2 linked regions of the Streptosporangium sp. NBC_01755 genome follow. The protein of the gene in region 2 interacts with the protein of the main gene of each other region in a pairwise test. Links are inferred from orthologs where the notes say so. Each region holds a gene or a part of one and is shown on either strand. Other genes may lie near its edges.

The links. The genes of interacting proteins can lie anywhere in the genome.
Region 1: the proteins of OG884_RS33395 (region 2) and topA interact in binary tests that used the Escherichia coli proteins (3 or more experiments, as listed by UniProt). The link is inferred for Streptosporangium sp. NBC_01755 from one-to-one orthologs.

What each region holds. Positions count from the first base shown.
Region 1 is NZ_CP109131.1:3,399,779-3,403,086, reverse strand. The notes cover bases 64-3,301. They hold topA (type I DNA topoisomerase), read left to right. Parts: upstream 64-449; coding sequence 450-3,101; downstream 3,102-3,301. Other genes in these bases: OG884_RS15825 (metallophosphoesterase), read left to right, coding at 3,233-3,301; OG884_RS37505 (DUF5703 family protein), read right to left, coding at 107-523. In the rest of the region: more of OG884_RS15825, read left to right, coding at 3,302-3,308. UniProt on the Escherichia coli protein: Releases the supercoiling and torsional tension of DNA, which is introduced during the DNA replication and transcription, by transiently cleaving and rejoining one strand of the DNA duplex.
Region 2 is NZ_CP109131.1:7,231,487-7,234,488, forward strand. Bases 49-2,980 are described here. They hold OG884_RS33395 (YigZ family protein), read left to right. Parts: upstream 49-1,159; coding sequence 1,160-1,801; downstream 1,802-2,980. Other genes in these bases: OG884_RS33385 (sulfotransferase family protein), read right to left, coding at 49-200; OG884_RS33390 (glycosyl hydrolase), read left to right, coding at 636-1,178; OG884_RS33400 (IS1634 family transposase), read left to right, coding at 2,015-2,980. Outside these bases: more of OG884_RS33385, read right to left, coding at 1-48; more of OG884_RS33400, read left to right, coding at 2,981-3,002.

The DNA.
Region 1 (3,308 bases), 3.8 Mb from region 2 along the record:
CAGGATGATCGCGCCTGCGTGGTGCGGCGCTCGCTCGCGTGGCGAGGCACAGAAGCTTTGCCCGTTCCGGGGGCGCGGCCCGGGGCGGGCAAAGCCATGTCCGGAATCACATCGTCCTGGTCACACGTATGATCTTCCGGCGCAGTCGGACGTCTCGACGGCCATCGGGATACAGTCGCAGGCGGTCGAGCTCCCAGTCGCCGTATTCTGCATGTTCGGTCAGTATCCGGCGGGCTGCGTCCCGGGAGGTGCCACGCGGGAGGTGGAGAACCAAGTAGGAGTAGTCCAGCACAGCGATTAGTCTCCGAGGGTGGGCCGAGGGACGTCGACACTCATAGGGCTTTATTCTGCGTCCTTGCGGCTTTCCTTGGGAGTGTTCCCGACTGAGATCGGGTAACCCGAGGGGAAGTAAACGGGGAACGAATGCGAACAGCGAGGTAGGAAGCAGCGTGCCAGCCAAGAACGGCAACGCCGGCGGAAACCGCCTGGTGATCGTCGAGTCGCCTTCCAAGGCGAAGACCATCGCCGGGTACCTCGGCCGCGGCTACGTCGTGGAGTCCAGCATCGGGCATATTCGTGATCTCCCCGAGAAGGCCGACGACATCCCGGAAAAGTACAAGGGAGAGTCCTGGGCGCGCCTCGGCGTCAATGTGGATCACGAGTTCGAGCCGCTCTACGTCGTCAATCACGACAAGAAGGCGCAGGTGAGCAAGCTCAAGCAGCTGCTCAAGGACGCCGATGAGCTCTATCTCGCCACTGACGAGGACCGCGAGGGCGAGGCGATCGCCTGGCATCTCCGCGAGGTGCTCAATCCCAAGGTCCCGGTGCACCGCATGGTGTTCCACGAGATCACCCCGCGGGCGATCCAGGAGGCGGTGGCCAATCCCCGCGCCCTGAACCTGCGGCTGGTCGACGCCCAGGAGACCCGGCGCATCCTCGACCGGCTCTACGGCTACGAGGTCAGCCCGGTCCTGTGGAAGAAGGTCAAACCCCGGCTCTCCGCCGGGCGCGTGCAGTCCGTGGCGACCCGGCTGGTCGTGGAGCGCGAGCGTGAGCGCCTGGCGTTCACCAGCGCGAGTTACTGGGACCTGCAGGCGCTGCTCGACACCGGTGGCGACGAGGTTCCGCACGAGTTCACCGCCATGCTGACCGGTGTGAACGGAAAGCGCGTCGCCCAGGGCCGGGACTTCACGAGCAACGGCACCCTCAAGAGCGCCGACGTGCTCCACCTGGACGAGCAGGCCGCTCGCGCCCTGGCCGGGCGTCTGGCAGGTGTGCCGTACAAGGTCAGGTCGGTCGAGCGCAAGCCGTACACCCGCAAGCCGTACGCGCCGTTCAGGACGACCACGTTGCAGCAGGAGGCCAGCCGCAAGCTGGGCTTCTCCGCGAAGTCGACGATGCAGGTCGCCCAGCGCCTCTACGAGAACGGCTTCATCACCTACATGCGGACCGACAGCATCACGCTGTCGGAGACCGCTGTCGCCGCCGCCCGCAGCCAGGCGATCAAGCTTTACGGGTCGGCCTACGTGCCCGACAAGCCGCGCGTCTACGCCGGCAAGGTGAAGAACGCGCAGGAGGCGCACGAGGCGATCCGCCCCTCGGGGGAGGAGTTCCGCACGCCGGGCGAGACCGGGCTGAGCGGTGACATGTTCCGGCTGTACGAGCTGATCTGGCAGCGGACCGTGGCCTCCCAGATGAAGGACGCGGTCGGCGAGTCGGTCACCGTCAAGGTGGACGGCACGTCCAGCTCGGGCGAGCGGGTCGAGTTCAGCGCCTCCGGGCGGACCATCACCTTCCACGGCTTCCTGAAGGCCTACGTCGAGGGTGCGGACGACCCGTCCACCGACAGGGACGACTCCGAGAAGCGCCTGCCGAACCTGAGCGAGAACGACCCGCTCACCGCGTCCGCGCTGAACGTGCTGTCGCACTCCACGAAGCCGCCGGCCCGGTACACGGAGGCGTCGCTGATCAAGGAGCTGGAAGACCGGGAGATCGGCCGCCCTTCGACGTACGCGTCGATCATCGGAACGATTCTGGACCGCGGCTACGTCTTCAAGAAGGGCACCGCCCTGGTGCCGTCCTTCCTGGCGTTCGCGGTGGTCAACCTGCTGGAGCAGCACTTCGGCCACCTCGTCGACTACGACTTCACGGCCGACATGGAGAAGGTCCTCGACGACATCGCCAACGACCGGGCGGAGCGGGTGCCTGAGCTGCGCCGGTTCTACTTCGGTGTGGAGGGCGGCGACGGCCTGAAGGAGCTGGTCACCGACCTCGGCGAGATCGACGCCAAGGAGATCAGCTCGTTCTCGATCAGGGGCACCGACATCATGATCCGGGTGGGCCGCTACGGCCCGTACCTGGACCGCGAGGGTGTCCGGGTGAACGTGCCTGAGGACCTGGCCCCCGACGAGCTCACGGCCGAAAGGGCCGAGGAGCTGTTCTCCCGCCCGATGGGTGATCGGGAGCTGGGCAAGGACCCGGCGACCGGGAACGTGATCGTGGCCAAGGACGGTCGCTTCGGCCCGTACGTCACCGAGATCCTGCCGGTGGAGACGCCTCCGGCGGAGGGCAAGAAGAAGACCAAGAAGGCCGACGCCCCCAAGCCGCGCACCGGGTCGCTGCTCAAGTCGATGTCCTTGGACACCGTCACCCTTGAGGATGCCCTGCTCCTGCTCTCACTGCCGAGGGTGCTCGGGATGATCGACGACCAGGAGGTCACGGCGCAGAACGGCAAGTTCGGGCCGTACATCAAGAAGGGCACCGACTCTCGTTCCCTGGGTTCGGAGGAGGAGCTGTTCACGGTCACTCTCGACCAGGCCAAGGAGTTGTTCGCCCAGCCCAAGACCAGGGGCAGGCGGGCCGCGGCCGCGCCGCCGCTGCGCGAGCTGGGTGAGGACTCCGTCTCCAAGAAGCCGATCGTGGTGAAGGAGGGGCGGTTCGGGCCCTACGTCACCGACGGGGAGACCAACGCCTCCCTGCGCAAGGGTGACGAGGTCGAGCAGATCACCACCGAACGCGCCGCCGAGCTTCTCGCCGACCGCCGCGCCCGTGGCCCGGCGCCCAAGCGTCCCCGCACCACCCGGGCCAAGGCCAAGGCCTGACGCCGCCGAGCCAGGGCCCCTCGTACGGGGCTCTGGCTCGAAGGGTTTCCGCACCCGCTGGGAACGCATTCGCCGTTTCGGGCGTTCTTCGGAACGCGCCGGAGATGGCCGGTGGGCGCGAGAGAGGGCGAGTGACGATCGTGGGCTTCGTGTCGCTGGTCATCTGTGTGATCACGGTGGTCCACTACTACCTGTGGCGTCGCCTGA
Region 2 (3,002 bases):
CGTCGCCAGACGTGCTCGCGGTAGGTCTGGGCGTCGCCCGGGCCTCCCCCGGTGGGAGGGGGGCCGTCGCTGAGGAAGAACTTCGGCTCCTTCACCGGGGACATGAACAGCCCCGGGTGCCGGGCCAATGCGGTGTGCAGGGCGGTGGTCCCGGATTTAGGGGCACCGATTGTGAGGAAATTCGGCAGGGGCATCGTCATTACCCTTAATCCCTACTATTATTATTGGTAAATATAGCCCCTTTTCTGGCGAAGGCAAGCGCCTGGCCGTGGGATCGTCGTGACCCGGGGGGCTTCCCGGTCGAGGGTTTCCCGCCGCCGACGCCTATCCCCGGGTCGTGGACGTGAGCGCTGCCGTCCCGTTCAATGAGCACTGAGTTCTTTTCTGCTATTTCGGTGCTATGTGGGAGTTTTGTCGTGTTATGAATAAACACGATACCCGTGCCGTATTTCGAGTCCGATGTTCCTCTGAGGTCTCCGCGCCTCCCGGTCTCGCGGTCGCCGCGGTGGCTCCGGCGTAGAGCAGGGCGAGCACCAGGTGCGGGTGCGCCCGCCGGGCGAACGGCAGCGCCGGGGTCCCGTGACGCCGGGCGCGCGTGACGCCTGTCACGGCTCCAGCCGGGCGAGCTGGTCGCTGTGGGCCTTCTCCATGGCCGCGGCTACCGCGTCGACTTCATCGCGCTGCACTGGTACGGCGGCGACTTCCGCACCCAGGCCGCGGTCGGCCAGCTCAAGTCCTACGTCCAGGCGGTGTACAAGCGCTACCGCAAGCCGATCCGGCTCACCGAGTACGCCCTGATCGACTTCTCCAACGGCACCCGCTACGCCACCGACGCCCAGCAGGCCGCCTTCGTCACCGCCTCCACCAGGATGCCGGCCTCCCTGCCGTACGTGCGACGCTACGCCTGGTTCGGTCTGCCCTCCTCCGAGACCGAACCGGGCAGCGGGCTGTTCCGCGGCGACGGGACCGCGACCCGGGCGGGCCGCGCCTTCCAGGCGGCCCGCTGCCCCCCCGACCGCTCCCTCCCCGTGCGGCCGGGGCAGCGGGATCTGAGCGCCGAGGTCGTACGGCCTCAGCCCAGCCCCGGGCTCCTTTCCTCTGACCCGCCGCTCCTTCGCGCGGGACCGTCGTGCCGGCCCCGCGCCGGTAGCCTTGCCAGGTGCCCGACCCGTACCTGACCCCGCAGGACACCACAGAACACGAGATCGAGATCAAGCGATCCCGGTTCCTGTGCGCGGTCGGCCCGGTCTCCTCGGAGGAGGCCGCGAGGGAGTTCGTCGCCGGGCGCAGGCGGCTTCACGGTGACGCCACGCACAACTGCTCGGCCTACGTGATCGGCGGGGACCGCCACGTCCAGCGGGCCGACGACGACGGCGAGCCCGGCGGCACCGCGGGCACCCCGATGCTGGAGACCCTCCTTCGCAGGGGCGTCGCCGACGTGGTGGCGGTGGTCACCCGATACTTCGGCGGTGTGAAGCTCGGCGCGGGGGGCCTGGTCCGCGCGTACGGCTCGTCGGTCGGCAAGACGCTGGATCTCACGCCGCTGGTCGAGATGGTGCCCGCCAGGGTCATGACCGTGACCGTGGACCACGTGCGGGCCGGGCGGTTGGAGAACGACCTGCACATCTCGCCGTACGAGGTCAGGGAGGTCGTCTACGGCGCGGAGGTCGGCTTCCGCGTCGCGGTACGCGAGCGGGACCTGGCGGCCTTCCCCGGCTGGGTCGCCACACTGACCGCGGGCCACGCCAGGATCGAGCAGGGCGAGACGGTCCATCTCAGAAACAGCTTCAGAAACAGCTGAAACGGTGCTCGACCGTAGTGGCCGGGACGCCGCCCACACGGGTCCCCACCATCTTCCCTGGGTTCCGCAGCTAATCAGGGTTCTGGGCCACGGCTGAAGGTGTAGATGCTGGTCAGAGGGGTGGGGACTGGTCGGATTCTCGATTCTGCCTAGATACACGCATATTCGCCGTTTCCTAGGCCTGCCAAGGGTTATGGCGTTATCGTCTAGTCCATGTATCTGCGGTCGACGCCTCGCCGGAACAAGGACGGGACGGAAGTCCGATACCTGCAGCTCGCGCACAACGTGTGGGATCCGGTGTTGAAGCGGTCGAAGGTGCAGGTCGTCTACAACTTCGGCCGCGAGGATGCCGCGAACCGGGAAGCCTTGCAGCGCCTGATCGCCTCGGTCACCCGGTTCCTCGATCCCGACGCCGCCTTGTCGGCGGCGACCGACGGGCTGGCGTTCACCGAGTCCCGACCTCTGGGCGGCACATGGGTGCTGGATGCCCTCTGGCGGCAGTTGGAGATCGGCAAGGTGATGAAACGGCTGCTCAAGGGCCGCCGGCTCGACCCGGCCGCGGAGCGGGTGCTGTTCGCGCTGGTCGCCAACCGGGCCCTGGCCCCCTGCTCCAAGCTCGCGGCGGCCCGCTGGGTGAACGAGGACGTGGCGATCGACGGCCTGCTGCCCGCGACCAGCGACGACGCCTGCTACCGGGCGATGGACTGGCTGATCGAGATCTCCGGAAAGCTCGAGGAAGAGGTGTTCCACCAGGTCGCAAACCTCCTCAACCTCGAGGTCGATCTGCTGTTCTTCGACACCACCTCGACCTACTTCGAGACCGAAGACGCCGACGAAGCCGTGCCTCGCGACGCGTTCGGCCAGGTCGTGCCCGAGCAGGACGCCACCGACGATCACAAGCGCAAGGGGTTCCGGTCGTTCGGCAAGTCCAAGGACCACCGCGATGACCTGCCGCAGGTCGTGATCGGGATGGCCGTCACCCGCACCGGCATCCCCGTCCGGGTGTGGTCCTGGCCCGGCGCGACCGGCGACTCCGCGCTGATCCGGCAGGTCAAGGACGATATGCGGGACTGGACGTTGTCGCGGATCGTGTGGGTCGCCGACCGCGGCTTCGCCTCCGAGCGCAACCGGCTGCACCTGCGCAAGGGCGACCACCACTACATCATCGGAGAGAAGCTCCGCTCCGGATCGGCCGAGGCCA